Regions from separate parts of the Streptomyces sp. NBC_00075 genome, predicted to be linked through region 2. Evidence: predicted binding sites of a transcription regulator. Region 2 holds the regulator's gene; the other holds the start of a gene.

Region 1 (9,860 bases), 1.6 Mb from region 2:
TGATCTCGGAGGCGGGGAGGTCCTCGGGGACGGAAGCGGTGTCGGGTTCCACAGCCGCCGGCTCGGCCGCGGCGAGCGGGGCCGCATCCGTGTCCGTGTCCGTGTCCGTTTCCGTTTCCATGTCCGCGTCCGCTTCCGCCTCGGCGTCCGCCTCCGCGTTTCGTACGGCGCGCTCCGCCAGGGCGATCATCGGGTCCGGTGCGTCGGCCGTGAGCGGGTCGCCGACCGGCTCCTCGCCCGGTTCGTCGGCCTGGACCTCCTCCGGGTCCTCGGCCTCCGAACGCCCTTGCAGCACATTGGAGTTGACCTCGGCGTCGGCGCCCGGGAAGGTCAGCGTGCCGCCACCGAGCGTCGAGTTGGCCGAGGGCGACACGGCCGCGGGGTCCTGGGCCAGCAGTGCCTTCGGCAGGACGACGACCGCCGCGATCCCGCCCTGCTTCTGCTCCCGCAACTGCACGCGCACACCGTGCCGGTGGGCGAGCCGGGCCACGACGTACAGCCCGAGTCCGATGCCGTCACCGTCCTCGTCGCCCTCGTCGCCGGACTCGTACGGGGCGTCCGGATCGAAGTCGGCGAGGCGGGAGTTGAGGCGGACGAGGCGGTCGGCGGTCATGCCGATGCCCTCGTCCTGGACGGAGAGCATGATGTCGCCGCTCTCCAGGAGCCAGCCGGAGATCTCCACCGGCAGCTCGGGCGGAGTGAACGAGGTGGCGTTCTCCAGGAGTTCGGCCAGCAGATGGCTGACGTCGTCGGCGACGAACCCGGCGAGATGCGCGTGCGGCGGCAGCGCGGAGATACGCACCCGCTCGTACCGCTCGATCTCGCTCACGGCGGCCCGGACGACGTCGACGAGCGGGACGGGACCCGCGTGCTGGTGGCCGTGTTCGGCGCCGGCGAGGACCAGGAGGTTCTCGCTGTGCCGGCGCATGACGGTGGCGAAGTGGTCGAGCTTGAAGAGGGTGGCGAGCCGGTCCGGGTCCTGCTCGCGCTCCTCCAGGCCCTCGATGACGGCGAGTTGACGCTCGACGAGGCCCAGGGTGCGCAGCGCGAGGTTCACGAACGTGCCGTGGATGTTCTGCCTGGTGCGGGTCAACTGGGTTGCCGCGTCGGCGAGTTCGGTGCGCAGCTCCTCGCGGGCGTCAGCCATCTTCTGGCGCTGGCCGACCAGGTGCTTGCGGTCGGACTCCAGGGTGGCGATGCGCTCGTGGACGGCGAGGGCGCGGGCGTGCAGGGCGTTGACGGAGCGGACGACCTGGGCGAACTCGTCGTTGCGGCCGGTGAACTTGACCGGTTCCTCGGCGAGCGGGTCGGCGGCCTCGGCGAGCCGGGCGGTGCCCCGGCGCAGCACGGAGAGCGGGCGGGTGAGGGTGCGGGCCATGGCGGTCGCGATACCCACGGAGATCAGGAGGAGGGCGCCGAGGGCGGCGATCCGGATCTCCAGCTCGGTGACGTCGTCGTCCCGGAGCTTGATGAGCGCCTTGGTGCGGCGCTCGTAGAGGGAGGCCTCGACCCCGCGCATCAGCTCGACGCGGGCGGAGAGGGCCGAGTCCACGCCGCTGAGGCCGGTGGCGAGTTCACGCGTGGACAGCGTGGGCTGGTCGGTGAGCGAGGCGAGGTACTTGTCGGCGGTGTCGACCTCGGGTCCGGTGACCGTGGAGTCGTAGCTGCCGACGGCGGTCTCGGGTGCCGTCTCGCGGAAGTCGAGGATCGCCGCGTCCGAGCGCAGGCGGGCCTGCTGGGCGGCGGCGGTGAGCGCGTTTCGGGTCTTGGTGTTCGCCGGTGAGGTGACGGTCACCCGGGAGGACAGCCCGGTGATCGGGTCGTACACGTTCTCGGTGGAGGTCGGCACGCTCAGCGCGGCAAGGAGGAGGCCCCGGGCGGCGGCGGCCTGCTGGACGGCGGAGTCGAGTTCGGCGAGGGCGTACGCGCCGGCGCCCGCGCGGGGCGGCTGGTTCTCGGCGAGCTGCTCGGCGAGGCGGTGCAGCCCGGCGATGGCGGCGGAGTACGTCTCGTGGGCCTGGAGAGCGGTGCTCTTGCCGGTGAGCGCCTCCCGGCGCAGCGTCGCGATCTCGTCCAGGTCCTCGCGCAGCGCGGCCGGGGTGTCGGGGTTCGCGCGCAGATCGCCGACCTGGCGGTCGACCCGGGCGCCGCGCTGCTCGGAGGGCGCCTTCGCCTTGGCGCGGCCGGCGGCGATGTAGACGGTGACCTCGTCGCGTTCGTCGGCGAGCGAGTGGGCGAGGGTCAGGGCGTCCTGGGTCTGTGCCGCGAGGGTCACCAGGTCCTGGGAGTCGTGGAGTTGGGACGAGGCCGCGATCAGGGACGGGGAACCTGCCCCGGCGATCGCGGCGGCCACGACGGCGACGGCCACGATGAGCCGGTTTCGGACGTGGGCGGGGCGTCCCCGGCCCGCGGGATCGGTCGGGGCGTCACCGGTAGCGCCCCCTGCGGGAGCTGTCTGCCTGCCTGTGCGCCGAGGCCGCGTCTTCTGCACCGTCGCTCGCATTCCTGACTCGTGTGCCCATGGGCCCGGGTGACGATGCGTCCGGACCCGAATGACGATCCGTCAACTGGATGGCCGCCCGGATGGTTCTGGCCTGCCGCTCACCCGGTACGGTTCCGGTTCTCCGGCACGGTCCGGCTCCCGACCCTCCCATGCCGGTGGGCAGGGAGCGCGCGTCACCTGACCCGCCACTCAAAGGAGTGAACATCAAGGAGTCAACATCGGCGGGGAGTTGGCGGCAAGTTCCTCTGGCCTGTGCTCCCACCGTGCCCGGCGGGCCGGTTGGACGTGGGCGGCGGGCTTTGACATTATCCGCCACCACGTCTTCACGGAGTAGATCATTCCCGCCCAAACCAGGCGTCTGACCAGGGGCTACCCGGTGTTTCGGCAACTGTTGCCAGCCTTTTGAGAACGTTGTGAAGGCCTCGTGCAGACTGGCTGGATGCGCACTGAACTCGTCACGGAGCCCGGTGATCCGGCCCGCCCCAATGAGGACTTCGCCGCGATCGGACTTCCCGCCTCCGGGCAGGGCGGTTCGCTCGTGCTCCTGGACGGGGTGACTCCCCCCAGGTCCGGCACGGGCTGTCTGCATTCCGTCCCCTGGTACACGGCCCGGCTCGGCGGCGCACTGACCGAACTGTCGGTTTCGCAGCGGGATATGCCCCTCCAGGACGTGCTGGCGGCGGCCATCTCTCGTACCGCCGAGGCCCACGCGCAAACCTGTGACCTTTCTCACCCCCGTACGCCCCAGGCGACCGTGGTCCTGGCCCGCTGGTCCCTGGACGTCGTGGAGCATCTGGTGCTGTCCGACTCGGCCCTGCTGACCGAGTCCCCGGACGGCTCGGTCACCGCCCACCTGGACGACCGGCTGTCCCGTGTCCCCCGTGCGTCCCTGGCCACGGACGCGATCGCCGACGCGACGGTACGCAACAAGGAGGGCGGCTTCTTCACGGCGGCGGCCGATCCGGCGGTGGCGTCCCGCGCGGTGTCGGGCACCCTCCCGCGCGCCGAGGTGCGCGCCCTGGCGGCCCTGACGGACGGCGCGACCCGCTGGGTGGAGAAGTTCACCGAGGGCGACTGGACGGCCTGCTTCACCGCCGTACGCAAGGAGGGCCCGCAGGCGCTGCTGAACCGCGTACGGGAACTGGAGCGGGCGGACGCGGACGCGGGCCGGCCACGCCTGCGCCGCAGCAAGACGCACGACGACGCGACGGTGGTCTACGTGGAGCTGTGAACCAGGCGATCGCGGAGGGGCCCTACTTCTCCATGCCGAGGTTCAGCTGATGCAGCAGCCGGGCCAGTTCGGCCACCTCGGTCCGGTCCCACGCGGCCATCTCCCGCACATACCGCTCGCGTCGCGCCTCCCGTACGGCACGGAAGCGGACCCGGCCCTCGTCGGTGAGGTGGACCAGCCAGGCGCGACCGTCCGCCGGGTCCGGCTCGCGCGCGATGAGGCCCAGCTCCTCCATGGCACGCAGCTGGCGGGACATCGTGGCCTTGCCGACGCCGATGAAGGCCGCGAGTTCGGTGGCACGCTGGCGCCCGCACTCGTCCAGCCGCACCAGCAGCCCGTACGCCGACGGCTCCAGGTCGGGATGGACCTCTCGGGCCATCTCCCCGGAGTTGGCCCGGGCGCGCCGCAGGAACACGGTCAACTCGCGCTCCAGGGCGAGGAATTCCCGCTCGACCCCGGGTCCGGGCGTCGTGGACTCGACTCGCTGTCCGCCGAGGTTCCCCTCGCCGTTCACGTCCTCGTGCACGTCAGCACTCCTGATCCGGTCTCGCCGCTCTGAAGGTGTCCGTCGAACACGGCCATTGCCGCAGCTCGGACAGTATTCGGCAAGTATTTCGCAGGCCAGGACCGCCGACGTCACCCAGGCCCCCGTCCGGCGTACGGGAAAGCCCGGACCCCTTCCGGGACCCGGGCTCCCACCGACCGGCAGCGTCCGTCACGCCGCTGCCGGAACCCTCACCTCCGCCGGGTTCTCCGCCGGGGTGAGCGCCAGTTCGAGGACCTGGCGGACGTCCGTGACGGCGTGGACGTCGAGCTTCTCCAGGACCTCGGCCGGGACGTCGTCCAGGTCGGCCTCGTTGCGCTTCGGGATGATCACGGTCGTGACGCCGGCCCGGTGCGCGGCGAGCAGCTTCTGCTTCACCCCGCCGATGGGCAGCACCCGCCCGGTCAGCGAGACCTCGCCCGTCATGGCGACGTCCGTACGGACGAGCCGTCCGCTGAGCAGCGAGGCGAGGGCGGTCGTCATGGTGACGCCCGCGCTCGGACCGTCCTTGGGCACGGCACCCGCCGGGAAGTGGATGTGCACGCCCCGGTCCTTCAGGTCGCCGACCGGCAGCTCCAGTTCGGCGCCGTGCGAGCGCAGGAAGGAGAGCGCGATCTGCGCGGACTCCTTCATCACGTCACCCAGCTGACCGGTGAGGGTCAGTCCGGCGGCGCCGGTCTCCGGATCGGCGAGCGAGGCCTCGACGTAGAGGACATCGCCCCCGGCGCCGGTGACCGCGAGCCCGGTGGCGACACCGGGTACGGCCGTACGCCGCTCGGCCGGGTCCTGCGCGGACTCGGGCACGTGATGGGGACGCCCGATGAGCGACCGCAGATCGCCCTCACCGACGGTGAACGGCAGCTTCCGCTCGCCGAGTTCGTGCTGCGCGGTGACCTTGCGCAGCAGCCGCGCGATGGACCGCTCCAGGTTCCGGACCCCGGCCTCCCGGGTGTACTCCCCGGCGAGCTTGCGCAACGCACCCTCGTCGAGGGCGACTTCGGTGCTCTCGAGCCCGGCCCGCTCCAGCTGCCGGGGCAGCAGGTGGTCCCGGGCGATGACGACCTTCTCGTCCTCGGTGTACCCGTCGAGCCGCACCAGCTCCATCCGGTCGAGGAGAGCCTCAGGGATGGCCTCAAGAACATTCGCGGTGGCGAGGAACACCACGTCACTCAGATCGAGTTCGACTTCGAGGTAGTGGTCGCGGAAGGTGTGGTTCTGCGCCGGGTCGAGGACTTCGAGCAGGGCCGCGGCGGGGTCGCCCCGGAAGTCGGAGCCGACCTTGTCGATCTCGTCGAGGAGGACGACGGGGTTCATGGACCCGGCCTCCTTGATGGCCCGTACGATCCGCCCGGGCAGCGCGCCGACGTACGTACGCCGGTGCCCACGGATCTCGGCCTCGTCTCTGACCCCACCCAGCGCCACCCGGACGAACTTCCGCCCCATGGCATGCGCGACGGACTCACCGAGGCTGGTCTTGCCGACACCGGGCGGCCCGACGAGCGCCAGCACGGCGCCACCACGACGCCCGCCGACGACCCCCAGCCCGCGCTGGGCCCGCCGCTTGCGCACGGCGAGGTACTCGGTGATCCGCTCCTTCACGTCTTCCAGACCCGCGTGCTCCGCGTCGAGCACGGCCTGGGCGCCCTGGATGTCGTACGAGTCCTCGGTCCGCTCGTTCCACGGCAGTTCGAGCACGGTGTCGAGCCAGGTCCGGATCCAGCCGCCCTCGGGCGACTGCTCGGAGGACCGCTCCAGCTTGTCGACCTCCTTGAGCGCGGCCTCGCGGACGTTCTCCGGCAGATCGGCGGCCTCGACGCGGGCCCGGTAGTCGTCGGACTCCTCGCCGTCCTTCTCGCCGTTGATCTCCCGCAGTTCCTTGCGTACGGCTTCGAGCTGCTTCCGCAGCAGGAACTCCCGCTGCTGCTTGTCGACGCCCTCCTGGACGTCCTTCGCGATGGTCTCGGCGACGTCCTGCTCGGCGAGGTGGTCGCGCAGCTGCTGGGTGGCGAGCTTCAGCCGGGCCACCGGGTCGGCGGTCTCCAGGAGTTCGATCTTCTGGTCGGTGCTGAGGAAGGGCGAGTAACCGGAATTGTCGGCAAGGGCGGAGACGTCGTCGATGGCCTGGACCCGGTCGACGACCTGCCAGGCGGCGCGCTTCCGCAGCCAGGAGGTGGCGAGTGCCTTGTATTCCTTGACAAGTTCGGTGACATGACCGGGCAGCGGGTCGGGAACGGTCTCGTCGACGCGAGTCCCCTCGACCCACAGCGCGGCTCCCGGCCCGGTGGTCCCGGCGCCGATCCGCACGCGCCCCCGGGCCCGGATGAGGGCGCCCGGATCGCCGTCGGCCAGCCGGCCGACCTGCTCCACGGTGCCGACGACACCGGTACTCGGGTACGACCCGTCGATACGCGGCACGAGCAGCACCCGAGGCTTCCCGGGCTCGGTGCGCGCGGCGGCCTGCGCGGCCTCCACGGCGGCCCGCACATCGGCGTCGTTCAGATCGAGCGGAACCACCATTCCGGGCAGCACGACCTCGTCGTCGAGCGGCAGCACAGGCAGAGTGAGCGGTGTGGACGTCGAAGCCATGATCTCCCCTTCGGCAGTCAAGTTGAGCTATGCCGACTCAATGCTTGGGGGCGGTCGATTGTTCCCCAGGGCGTGTTCGCCGTGAGCGATCACCTCTGCCACGACGGCCGACCACCCGCATACAGTCAGCCAAGTAACACTCATTACCGCAGCTCAGCCATTACAAAGGGAGTCGACGTGGACGGAACCGTGCGGGCCTGGGTCGACGGCTGGGTCGTCTCGCGCGGGGCGTCGCCGCCGCTGGCCGAGCCCTGGGGATACACGATCGACGTGGGCACGGCCGAGCACGTCACCCGGCACGTCCTCGACGCGGTGAACGACGCCGTCGAGGAACGGACCGTCCGCAAGGTGGCCGACGCGGTGACCGGGACGGGCGTGACACTCAAGGTCTTCGCCGATCCGGCGACGGTCGGCGGCTGGCTCGGCGAGGGCTGGCGGACCGACCCCGAGCCGGGCTACCTGATGTCGGTCCCGCTGACGCCCGCGGAGGCGCCCGTCGCCCCCGACGGCTACCGGGTACGCGTCTGGACGCGCGCCGGCGTGACCCGCGTGATGCTCGCGGCACCCGACGGCTCCTGGGCGGCCCGCGGCCAGATCGCCCCGACGGGCAGAACGGCGGTGGTCGACCAGGTGGAGACCTCCCCCGCGCACCGGCGCCGTGGCCTCGGCTCCTTCGTGATGCGGACGCTCGCGCGGGAGGCAGTCGCCCAGGGCGCGGAGCAGGGCGTACTGGCCGGGACACCGGACGGACGGGCGCTGTACGAGGCGCTGGGGTGGCGGGTGGAGGCGCTGCTGACGAACGCGAAGTTCGTGGGGGCGGGGGCCGGGCAGGAGCGGGCATCCGGCAACAGGTGACGATGCGCCAACCAGCATGACCGGACGGCGCCCTGGGCCTGCTCCCCCCTCGAAACAAACCAGTCGACGTTGCTCGACCGGGACCCGCGCATCCCGGCCCAGCGTCTGGAGATCCGCCGCCGACTCGGCTGTCTCCCGCAGGAGTTCGGCGTCTTCCGGGGGTACATGGTGCGCGAGTTCCTGACGTACGCCGCCTGGTTGCGCGATGTGCCCGGCGGCCGGATTCCCACCGCGGTGGAGCGGGCTCCTTTCAGGGTCACTCGACGAACTGGACGCGGCCGGCGGCTACGGAGCGGTGACAGCCACGAGGTGAGCCCCGGCACCGAGCCCGTTCCGCGACCGCTGCCACCGCCGCACGACCGGCCAGGTCGCGACGCCGATCGCGAGGGACATGACGTGCCCCCAGTTGGTGAGGGGATCGGCGTACGCGACCAGGTCGTCCAGCAGCATCCCACCGAAAACGATCAGAATCGGCCACCGCAGCCAAGGCCTCAGCAACCCCGCCAACGCCCCCACACTCGCCGCGACCCCGAAGCTGATCCCGTAGTCGAGCCGGTGCAGCGAGGTCTCCGGCAGCCACCCCACCAGCACGCCGAGCCCCACGGGGACCTCGGTCGCGAGGGTGGCCAGGACATGCCCGAGGGCGAAGACCCCGGCGGTGCGCAGTCCCCCGATCCGCCGCTCCAGCGCGGTGAGGACGAGCAGGAAGACAACGGCGTACGGCGAGGTCACGCCGCCCACGACCCACAGCGCGCTGGTGACCAGCACGAACACCGGCGTCCGCATGAGGTGGGCGACATCGGTGCTGGAGCCCTGGTGGAGGGTGTGCACGAGGGCCGGGTCGGCGTGTTCGGCGACGAACGCGGTGACGAGGAGGACGGCGGCGAAGGTGAAGGTGAACGGCGTCCCGGTGGGGGTGGGGAGGAGCCGCCAGGGCCGGAGAGCCCGCCTGCCCGGCGGAGCAGCCACGGGCCGCGCGGACACGGTCTCCGCCGGTCCCCGCTGGCTCGGCATCCCGTCCAGCAGCCGTACGCCCTCCGCGACGGGCATGTCCGAGGGCGCCGGGGCATCCGGCGCCGCGTCACCCTTCGTACCGGCCCGTTCCACGGTGAGGCGCTCCTTCCGTTTCGCCCCAGCCTTCGCCCCGACGCACGCCGCTGTCTGTGACCCGCGCCACGCACCGGCCGATTCACAGCAAGCCGATAAGCGCCGCAAAGACTCCTACGCGTGCGGCAGCGAGGGCGTCGCCGTCTGCGTTCCGTGCCCGGCGAGGTAGAGCCTCATGGCGCACTGGTCCTCCGCCTCGACGAAGACCTGCTGCCCCCAGTGAGCGCTGAGGCGGTGCGCGACGTCGACCAGGCGACGGCGTTCCTCCGGCGAGTACGCGGGGAACCGGACCCAGCCCCGGTCGGCGATCCGGTTGCCCAACTCGCTGAACAGCACCGCCCGCGCGCGCTGTTCCTCCTCGTCGGTCAGCGGCGTGGGACCGCCTTCCACAGGCTGCAACCGGACGTTGTACAGGTCTCGGACCACTGGTCGCTCGCAGGTCGCTCGGGGCTGTTCCGGAGAGACTACCGACGCGTCTCGCACATCCGACAGGCACCGCGAATCACCTGGAGTTCACTCCACCGCCCCTGCCAAGATGCCCTCATGACCCGCTCGACCACCTCCTACACCGCCCCCGAAGTCCTGGACCGCCGTGACGGCCCGTACGGCGAAGTCGTGCTGCGGCGGCACGGGGAGTTACTACAGATCATCGCCAACGGGTGCTTCCTGATGGACACTTCCGACGGCCGCTCGGAACGTCTTCTCATGGATGTGGCTCTCGACGCCCTCGACCCCGGGACGGCCGCACCACCCCACGTCCTCATCGGCGGCCTCGGTGTCGGCTTCTCCCTCGCGCACGCCGCCGACGAACCCCGCTGGGGCCGTATCACCGTCGTCGAACGGGAGGCCGCGATCGTCGAATGGCACCAGGACGGGCCCTTGGCGGAAATCTCGTCCCGGGCCTTCTCCGACCCCCGCACCGAGATCGTCGCAGCCGATCTCGTGAGATACGTCAATGAGACCTCTGCCACATTTGACGCACTGTGTCTCGACATCGACAACGGGCCCGACTGGACCGTCACGGAGGACAATCA
Region 2 (9,860 bases):
CCCTTCGACCCGATGATCCACGAGGCCCTGATGCACTCGTACGCGCCGGACGTCACGGAGACGACCTGCGTGGCGATCCTTCAGCCGGGCTACCGGTTCGGGGAGCGCAACCTGCGTCCCGCGCGGGTCGCGGTGGCCGAGCCCCAGCCCGGGGCGACGCAGGCCGACAAGGGCGACTCCACGGAGTCGGCGGACGGCAAGGAGAACGGTGGCCCGGAAGAGGGCTGACGTGAGCACTGAGGTGGGGGACTCCGGAGAGGAGGGACGTCGGGGATGAGCACCAAGGACTTCATCGAGAAGGACTTCTACAAGGTCCTCGGCGTCCCCAAGGACGCCACCGAGGCCGAGATCAAGAAGGCGTACCGGAAACTCGCCCGCGAGTTCCACCCGGACGCCAACAAGGGCAACGCCAAGGCCGAGGAGCGCTTCAAGGAGATCTCCGAGGCGAACGACGTCCTCGGCGACCCCAAGAAGCGCAAGGAGTACGACGAGGCCCGCGCCCTCTTCGGCAACGGCGGCTTCCGCCCGGGGCCGGGCGCGGGCGGCGGCTCCTTCAACTTCGACCTGGGCGACCTCTTCGGGGGCGGCCCCCAGGGCGGGGCCGGCTCGGGCTCCGGTCCGGGCGGCTTCGGCGGTGGCATCGGGGACGTCTTCGGCGGCCTGTTCAACCGGGGCGGCGGCGGGACCACCCGTACGCAGCCCAGGCGCGGCCAGGACATCGACACCGAGGTCACGCTGAGCTTCACGGAGGCGGTGGACGGCGCGACGGTCCCGCTGCGCATGACGTCCCAGTCCCCGTGCAAGGCGTGTTCCGGGACGGGCGACAAGAACGGCACACCGCGCGTATGCCCGACATGCGTGGGGACGGGCCAGGTAGCCCGAGGCTCGGGCGGCGGTTTCTCGCTGACGGACCCCTGCCCGGACTGCAAGGGCCGGGGCCTGATCGCGGAACACGCGTGCCTGGTGTGCAACGGCAGCGGCCGGGCGAAGTCGTCCCGGACGATGCAGGTGCGCATCCCGGCGGGCGTGGCCGACGGCCAGCGCATCCGCCTGCGCGGCAAGGGAGCACCGGGCGAGCGCGGTGGCCCGGCGGGCGACCTGTACGTCACCGTCCATGTCGACGCCCACCCGGTGTTCGGCCGCAAGGAAGACAACCTGACGGTGACGGTGCCGGTGACGTTCGTCGAGGCGGCACTCGGCGGCGAGGTCAGGGTTCCGACCCTGGGCGGCCCGCCGGTCACCCTGAAGCTGCCGCCGGGCACGCCCAACGGGCGCACTATGCGCGCGCGGGGCAAGGGCGCGGTCCGCAAGGACGGCACCCGGGGCGATCTGCTGGTCACCGTCGAGGTGAGTGTCCCGACGGAGCTGACGGGGAAGGCTCGTGACGCACTGGAGGCGTATCGCGAGGCGACCGCGGACGAGGATCCGCGGGCAGAGCTGTTCGAGGCAGCGAAGGGAGCTTGATCGGAGATGGACGGCCGTCGACGCAACCCGTATGAACTGACCGAGGAAACCCCGGTCTACGTCATCTCGGTGGCGGCCCAGCTCTCGGGCCTGCACCCCCAGACCCTGCGCCAGTACGACCGCCTGGGCCTGGTCTCCCCCGACCGCACCGCCGGCCGGGGCCGCCGCTACTCGGCCCGCGACATCGAACTGCTCCGCGCGGTGCAGGCGTTGTCGCAGGACGAGGGCATCAACCTGGCCGGCATCAAGCGGATCATCGAACTGGAGAACCAGGTGGCCGCGTTGCAGTCACGGGTGGCGGAGATGGAGGCTGCGCTGGATGGCGCCGCTGCGGCTATGCAGCAGCGGGAGGCGGCGGTGCATGCTTCTTATCGGCGGGATCTGGTGCCTTATCAGGAGGTTCAGCAGACCAGTGCGTTGGTGGTCTGGCGGCCCAAGCGGCAGCAGGACTGACTTGGCCGCACAGGCATGTGAAAAGGGGCCCGGAGGATTTCTCCGGGCCCCTTTCCACGTGGTCACAGCCAGTTGTTCCAGATGCCGTACGCCGTCTGCCGCGTGGCGAGTTCGATGCCTGAGGCATCGGTGAACACCACTCGGTAGTAGTACAGGTTCAGCAGGTCCTCGTGCACGGTGCGGTCCACGTAGAGGGTCGGGCGGCCGACCTTGGCGGTGGTGAGGGTGGTGTAGGAGCCCGAGACCGGGTCCCAGCGGTCCACGCGATAGTCGGTCAGCAGGGAGCAGTCACCCAGACCGTCTGTCTCCTCGCAGCCGACCTCCAGCGTCGGGAGCTGGCCCTCGCGGACCCCGGTACCGGTCCAGCCCGGGGGCCGGGTGTCGGACAGGGCGACCGAGATGTCGGCCGTGTGGAAGAAGTCCGGGCCCTCGTCGAGGTAGGCCCAGTCGTCCGTGGCGGCCACCCGGTAGACGTGGGTGGCGCCGTCCGGCACGGTCGGGCAGAGGATCTCGGTCTCGGCGAGCGAGTCCCCCGTCCAGCAGTTCTTCTTCCAGACGGTGTCGCCGGTGCCCGGGTCGGTGATGCCCTGCCACACGTAGTACGCGGCGACGTCGTCGTCGGCGGGCGGCGTCCAGGTCAGGCGTACGCCGAGCGGAATCTCCTCGGCGGTCAGGTTCCGTACCGGGGCCGGGCGTTCGGTGTCCGGCGTGGTCTCCATGGCCGCCGGGCCGGGCTGCGAGGCGTGTCCGTACCGGTCGACGGTGACGACCCGGTACTCGTACGTCGTCCTGGAGGCCCCGGAGACATCCCAGCAGCGGCCGCGGATCACCTTGCGGCCGGCGTACGCCGGGGCGTCGTCACCGGCCCACCACCAGTCGACAGAGGGGTCCGTCAGCGGCTCGTCGAACGCGCTGTTCGGCTTGCACTTGTCCACGACGACGCTCTCGCCGGTCGCCGGGTCGGTCCGCACGATCCGGTAGGTCAGCAGGGGGCCATCGTCGTAGGTCCACGGGTCGGCGCTGCTCCACGAGACGGACACCCCGGGGCCGGACCGGTTCGCGGTGGTCTCGTACGGGGGGATCGCCTCGGGCCGGTCGGCCATCGTCAGCGTGATCTCCGCCGAAGTGGCGGCGTTGCCCCTGGCGTCCATCGAGCGGACCGCGTACCGGTACGTGTCGGCGGTCGCGGCCAACTGGCGTGGCACGACGTCGGATTCCTTGACGGAGCCACCGCCGGGCGACGCGTTGAGCCAGCCGCCGGTGGCCGGGTCGTACTGGACGACCTGATACGAGGAGGCCCCATCGACGGGTGACCAGACCAGGTGCGGAACCCCCGACCGGTACTCGACACGGGCGTCCGTGACCGGCGCCGGGGGCGTCAGGTCGGGGGTGGTCAATGTGGTGGCGGCCGAGTAGACGGACCAGTTCCCGTCCTTGTCACGGGCCCGGCCCCGGTAGGTGACCTCGCTGCCGTCGGCGGGGTACCCGGTGTCGCAGATCGCGCCCTTGGGACCGGAGTAGACGGTGTTCCAGGTGCCGGTGTCGAGCCGCTGCAACTCGTACCAGGCGATGTCGGCCCTGTTCGCTTCGGTGGTGACGAGTTGGGGGGCCGCATAGGGCTGGCTGTCCGGGCACCCGTCCCAGTACACGGACGGTGCGGCGGGCGGAGTCTTGTCCACAGTGGTGACGGGCAGGTCGGTGGTACCGGTCGACTCATTGCCGGCCTTGTCGCGGGCACGGACCTCGTAGTAGTACGTCGCGCCCGTCTTCGGGAGCGTGGTGTCGGTGTACGTCGTGGAGGTGGCCGTCGCGAGGGGTGTGCTGCCGAAGGAAGTGTCTTTCAGACGCCGGTAGACGCGGTAACTCGCGAGGTCCATCTCCTTGTTCTTCGCCCAGGTGAGCCTGGCCTTGCCCGTCGTCTTGTCGTACGCGACGGAGGGCGCCGTCGGAGTGAGGGGCTTCACCTTGTCGACGGTGGCCGAAGTCCGGGGTGTGTAACCGAACTTGACGTCGGCGGAACCGGTCCAGTTGACGTAGTCGATGCGCAGGGTGTGCTTGCCGGACGGGATGGTGAGGTTGACGGTCTTCTTCTGGGTCGTCGGGACGTTCTTCCAGACGTTGACCTTGACCCTGCCGTCCAGGTTCACGCGGATGCCGTCCTGCACGGCGACGGTGAGCGCGAAGGGCCCGCCCGAGCCGAAGTCGCGGGTGACGGTCCAGCGGATGCCGAAGTTGTCCTTCGGGAGGCCGGTGGCCGGGGCCTTCGCGCCCCAGTTCTCGGCGATGGCCGCGTCGCAGTCGGTCTTCTTCGGCGTGCCGGAGAAGGTGGTGTTCGCGAAGAACTGGCGCTTGTAGACGGGGGAGTTGCACGTCACCGTGGCCGCCGAGGCGGTCGGGGCTGGGACCACGGTGAGGAGGCCACCGGCGGTGGCGAGCGCCACCGCGCTCGCGGCCGTCGTGCGTCTGGTGATGCTCATACGGTTCTGCGCTGCTCTTTCTGCTTCTGCGTTACGCGTGCCGTCAGTTCACGGGAGCGTTGACCGCCCAGTCGCCCGCCGGAACCGACTCCGTGCCGTCCGCCGCCACCGCCGTCACCCAGTAGTAGGACGTCGTGCCGGGCTTCGCGCCCGCGTCGACGTACGCGGAAGCCGTGTTGGCCACGGTGGCGATGCTCTCGTACGCCGAAGCCGCCGCGTTCCAGCGGTAGACGCGGTAACCGCCCGCCGCCTGCGGGGAGTTGGTGTCCAGGCCGCTCCAGAAGAGCTGGTTGGCACCGGCGCCCTCGGTCGAGTCCGCCGTCAGGTGGAGGGGGGAGCCCGGCGGAGTCGCCACGCCCGGAGTGGTGTTCAGCTCCGTGGCCACGACCGTCGGGGCGGTGCCGGTCTCCGTGTACACGGAGTTCCAGGCGCCGTCGAGGGCGTCGACGAAGAGGCACGCCTGCTCGCCGTTCGGGCGGGTCAGGTAGGAGTACGAGGTGGTGTCGGCCTTCACGTACTTCACCGGGCCGGCCGCCGAGCACACCTTCTCGCCGGTCGCCTTGTCCTCGACCGACTCGCCCACGTAGACCGCGTATCGCGCGAGGTCCGCGGCCGGGTTCGCGTCCCAGTTCAGCTGGAAGCCGTACTCGGTCGGAGTGACCTTCAGGCCGGTCACGGCGGGCGGTGCGGTGTCGTCGTCGTACGTGCTGTTGACGACGGGCGAAGCCCCGGACTCGTTGCCCGCCGCGTCGACCGCCGAGACGCGGTAGCGGTAGGCGATGTCCTCGATGACCGAGGTGTCCAGGTAGGAGACCTTGTCCGTACGGCCCATCTCGAAGAACCGGCCCTGCGCCCCGATCGCCCGGTACACGCGGTACGACGCCGCGCCCTCGACCGCGCTCCAGCTGACCCGCAGCCCGTTCGCCGCCGACTCGTTGACGATCGTCGGCGCCTGGGGCGCGGCCGGAGCGACGCGGTCGACGGTGACGACGCCCTTGTCCGCCGTACCGGCCGACTCGTTGCCCGCCTTGTCGTACGCGCGGACCTCGTAGAAGTAACCCGCGCCCGTGACCGGGAGGGTGGTGTCCGTGTACGAGGTGGAGGCGGTCGTCGCCAGTGGGGTGCCGCCGAACGAACTCCCGTTCAGGCGGCGGTAGATGCGGTAGCCGGCGAGGTCCAGCTCCTTGTTCTTCGCCCAGGTGAGCTTGGCCTCGCCGGACGACTTGTCGTACGCCACCGCGGTGCCCGTCGGGACCAGCGGCTTGACCTTGTCGACCGTTGCCGAAGTGCGGGGCGTGTAGGCGAAGTTGACGTTCGCGTTGCCCGCGAAGTTGGCATAGTCCACGCGCACGGTGTGTCTGCCGGACGGGATCGTCACGTTGACCGTCTTGGTGCGGGTCGCCGTGACGTTCTTCCAGAGGTTGACCTTGGCCTTGCCGTCGACGTAGACGCGGATGCCGTCCTGGGCGGCGGCGGTCAGGGCGAAGGGGCCGCCCGAGCCGAAGTCGCGGGTCACCGTCCAGCGGACGCCGAAGTTGTCCTTCGGAAGGCCGGGGGCGGGGGCCTTCGCTCCCCAGCTCTCGCTGATCGTCCCGTCACAGTCGGTCTTCTTCGGGGTGCCCGAGAAGGCCGTGTTCGTGAAGAACTGGCGCTTGTAGGTAGGGGAGTTGCACGTCACCGTTGCCGCTGAGGCGGGCGTGGCTGCGACCGCGGTGAGGAGGCCTCCGGCGGTGGCGAGGACAACGGCCGTCGCGGCCGACGTGGTCGTGCGTCTGGCGATCTTCATACGCTTCTTCGTCTGCTCTTTCGGTGTCTCGTGCGCCGTCAGTTCACGGGTGCGGTGACCGTCCAGTCGCCCGCCGGGAGGGACTCGGTGCCGTCCGCTGCCACGGCGGTCACCCAGTAGTAGGACGCGGTGCCGGGCTTGGTGCTCGTGTCGAGGTACTGGCGGGCTTCAGCTTGCAGGTCGGAGATCTTCTCGTACGCGGCCGTGGCCGGGTTCCAGCGGTAGATGCGGTAACCGCCCGCATGCAGCGGGGAGTTACCGTCCAGGCCGCCCCACGTCAGCTCGATTCCCTCGACACCCGCCTCCTTCCGTACCGAGAGGCTCAGCGGCGAGCCCTCGGGGGTCGGCACGTTCGGTGTGGTGTCCAGCTCGGTGGCGATCACGATGTTGGGCGAACGCGTCCACTTGTAGTGGGAGTTCCAGCTCGTATCGACGGCATCGACGAAGAGGCACCGCTCCTCGCCGTCCGGGCCGGTGGTGTACGCGTACGATGTGGTGTCGGGGCCCAGCCACTCCACCTCGTGGACGTAGCAGACCTGCTCCTCCTCGTCGCCCAGGAGTTCCCCGGCGTAGACGACGTACCGGTAGAGGTCGGGGGCCGGGTTCGCGTCCCAGCTCAAGTGGAAGCCGTACTCGGTCGGGGTGGCCTTGAGGCCGGTGACAGCGGGCGGCGGGGTGAGGTCCTCGCGCTCGCCGGAGGTGGCTGTGGAACGGGCGGACTCGTTGCCCGCCGCGTCGAGACTCGTCACCCGGTAGTAGTAGGTGACGCGGTCGGCGGCCGAGGTGTCCAGGTAGAGGAGCTGGTCCGTGCTGCCCACCTGGGTGTACGTGCCGTTCTCGCTCGCCGCCCGGTACACGTGGTAGGACGTCGCTCCCGGGACCCCGTTCCAGTCGAGCTGTAGCCCCTTGTACATCGAGGTGACGATCAGGCCCTTGGGCGTGGCCAAGGGGGTCTTGTCGACCGTCGCCACGGTCAGATCGGCGGTGCCGGCGGACTGGTTGCCGGTCTTGTCGTGGGCGCGGACCTCGTAGGCGTACGTCTCACCGGTGTTCGGGATCGAGGAGTCCGTGTAGGTGGTGGCGGTGGTCGTCGTGAGGGGCGTGCTGCCGAACGACGCGCCGTTCAGGCGGCGGTAGACCTTGTACCCCGCGAGGTCCATCTCCTTGTTCTTCGCCCAGGTGAGCTTCGCCTTGCCCGTCGTCTTGTCGTACGCGACGGAGGGCGCCGCGGGGATGAGCGGCTTGACCTTGTCGACGCTCGCCGAAGTCCTGGGCGCGTACGCGAAGTTGACGTTCGCGTTGCCCGTCCAGGCCACGTAGTCGATGCGCAGGGTGTGCTTGCCGGACGGGATGGTGAGGTTGACGGTCTTCCGCACGGTTGCCGAGACGTTCTTCCACACGTCGACCTTGCGCTTGCCGTCGAGGTAGACGCGTACCCCGTCCTGCGCGGCGACGGGGAGGGCGAACGGCCCGCCGGAGCCGAAATCCCGGGTCACGGTCCAGCGGACGGAGAAGTTGTCCTTCGGGAGGCCGGGGGCGGGGGACTTGGCTCCCCAGTTCTCGGCGACGGCGGCATCGCAGTCCGTCCTCTTCGGGGTGCCGGAGAAGGCGGTGTTGGCGAAGAACTGGCGCTTGAAGGAAGGAGAGTTGCAGGTCCCCGCAGCCGAGGCGGCGGGAGCGGCGACGGTGGTGAGGACACCGGCCGTGATGGCCAGCACCACGGTCACTGCCTCCAGAGTGGTCTTCATCGGGAGGTCACGCTCCGCTCGGCAGGGACACGCTGGAGTCCACGTTGCTGAAGGTCTCCGAGCCGTCGGGAGCGACGACCGAGAGCAGGTAGTACACGGTTGTGCCGGCGGGCATGGTGCGGTCCGTGTAGCTGGTGGCGGTGGGTGCCAGCGGGATGTCCGTCACCCGGACGTAGGTGCTTGTCGCGCGGTCCCAGCGGTACACGTTGATGCCGGCGGCCTCCGTGGCCACCGAGTCGGCGCACTCGATGTACATGCCGCCCGCATAGCCGAGGGCCGTGTAGGTGAGCACGGAGCAGGGGGCGGTGTCCTCGGGGAGGGTCGTCGGCCTGAGGTCGAGTTCGGTGACGGTGACCGAGGTGACGGGACTGTCCCAGTACGAGCCTGTCGGCTGGGCGTAGTTGCCCCAGATGTCGGCCGGGACGACGAAGTAGGTCTTCTCCTCGCCGTTCGCCGCCTCCGGGCCGACGACGAACTCCGAGGTGCCGGCAGGCACCTCGTCCAGGAAGTCGGGCGAGTAGCCGGACCGGTACTCCCAGACCTCGTAGTGATCCAGGTCCGTCGCCGTGCTGTCGTCCCAGTCCAGCTCGACGCCGTACTCCAGGGGATCGGCGGTCAGGTTGGTCACGGGCGGCGGCGCCTTCTCGTCCCCGGGGCGGGTGGCTGTGATCTCCGAGGACTCGACGGAGCGGCGGCCTTCGGTGTTCACGCGGTTCAGGACGTAGTGATGGGCGACGCCCCGGTCCGCGTCGTAGTCGGTGCACCGGCGGATCGTGTTCCCGGCGGCGTCGGTACTGACCTTGCGGTCGCGGCAGTCGACCAGCGTGTCGCTGTCGGGGACGACCGGGGACGTCCGCGAGCGGTACACGGAGTAGCCGGCGGTGCTGCTGCCCGGGGGCTCGGTCCAGGTGATCACCACACCCCAACTGGGCGTGGTGGCCGTCACGTTCAGAGGCGGCGTGATGCTCCGCGTGCTGCTGACAACGGCGGATGCGGCGGTGTTGCCGGCCGCGTCGGCCGCGACGACCTTGTACTCGTACGGATTGCCGTACCTCGCCGAGGTGTCGGAGTAGCTGGTCGCCGTGGTTTCGGCGATCTCGGTGAACAAGTGCTCGTCCTCCGCCTGCCGGAAGACCCGGTAGGTCTTCGCGCCCTCGGATGCCGCCCAGGAGAGGTTGTTGGCTGCCTCGACGCCCTCGGCGGTGACGACCGGACGGGTCGGCGGAGTCATGTCGTACGTCGGAACGGGCCCCTGGTCGGCACTGCCCGCGGACTCGTTGCCCGCCCTGTCGTAGGCGCGGACCTCGTAGTAGTAGTCGTCTCCCGTGGAGCGCTGGTTGGTCGTGAACCGCAGGCCGGTGGTGGTGCCCGCCTCGGTCCAGCTGCTGGAGCCCTCGATCCGCCGGTAGACGCGGTAACCGGCGAGATCCATCTCCTTGTTCGGCGCCCAGCTCACGATGCCCACGGGGTGGGTGGTCTGGGGCAGGAAGTTGATGTCGGCACCGGTCGGCGCGAGCGGCTTGACCTTGTCGACGCTCGCGGAAGTCCGGGGTGTGTAGGCGAAGTTGACGTTCGCGTTGCCCGTCCAGGACGCGTAGTCGATGCGCAGGGTGTGCTTGCCGGACGGGATGGTGAGGTTGACGGTCTTCTTCGCCGTCGACGTCACGTTCTTCCAGACGTTGACCTTGATCTTGCCGTCGAGGTAGACGCGGATGCCGTCCTGCGCGGCGGCCGTGAAGGTGAACGGCCCGCCGGAGCCGAAGTCGCGGGTCACCGTCCAGCGCACGCCGAAGTTGTCCTTCGGGAGACCGGTTGCCGGGGCCTTCGCGCCCCAGTTCGAGTCGATCGCCGCGTCGCAGTCCGTCCGCTTCGGTGTGCCGGAGAAGGCGGTGTTCGCGAAGAACTGCCGTTTGTAGACGGGAGAGGTACACG

What was found. The regulator HspR, encoded in region 2, represses chaperone genes until heat shock. The targets are predictions, from matches to a motif close to TTGAGNNNNNNNNNCTCAA.
Region 1: lon (endopeptidase La) is a predicted target of HspR. The motif match lies at 6,887-6,905, and genes of this name have one in related genera.

What each region holds. Positions count from the first base shown of each region.
Region 1 covers NZ_CP108243.1:3,429,436-3,439,295, forward strand. The annotation lists gene OG787_RS14560 (nitrate- and nitrite sensing domain-containing protein) at 1-2,503, opposite strand, end outside; gene OG787_RS14565 (hypothetical protein) at 2,943-3,734, shown strand; gene OG787_RS14570 (MarR family winged helix-turn-helix transcriptional regulator) at 3,757-4,260, opposite strand; gene lon (endopeptidase La) at 4,450-6,864, opposite strand; gene OG787_RS14580 (GNAT family N-acetyltransferase) at 7,042-7,719, shown strand; gene OG787_RS14585 (rhomboid-like protein) at 8,005-8,826, opposite strand; gene OG787_RS14590 (hypothetical protein) at 8,941-9,216, opposite strand; gene OG787_RS14595 (spermidine synthase) at 9,370-9,860, shown strand, end outside.
Region 2 covers NZ_CP108243.1:4,998,908-5,008,767, reverse strand. The annotation lists gene grpE (nucleotide exchange factor GrpE) at 1-228, shown strand, start outside; gene dnaJ (molecular chaperone DnaJ) at 274-1,464, shown strand; gene OG787_RS21690 (heat shock protein transcriptional repressor HspR) at 1,471-1,917, shown strand; gene OG787_RS21685 (PA14 domain-containing protein) at 1,980-4,394, opposite strand; gene OG787_RS21680 (PA14 domain-containing protein) at 4,438-6,180, opposite strand; gene OG787_RS21675 (PA14 domain-containing protein) at 6,219-7,928, opposite strand; gene OG787_RS21670 (PA14 domain-containing protein) at 7,936-9,860, opposite strand, start outside.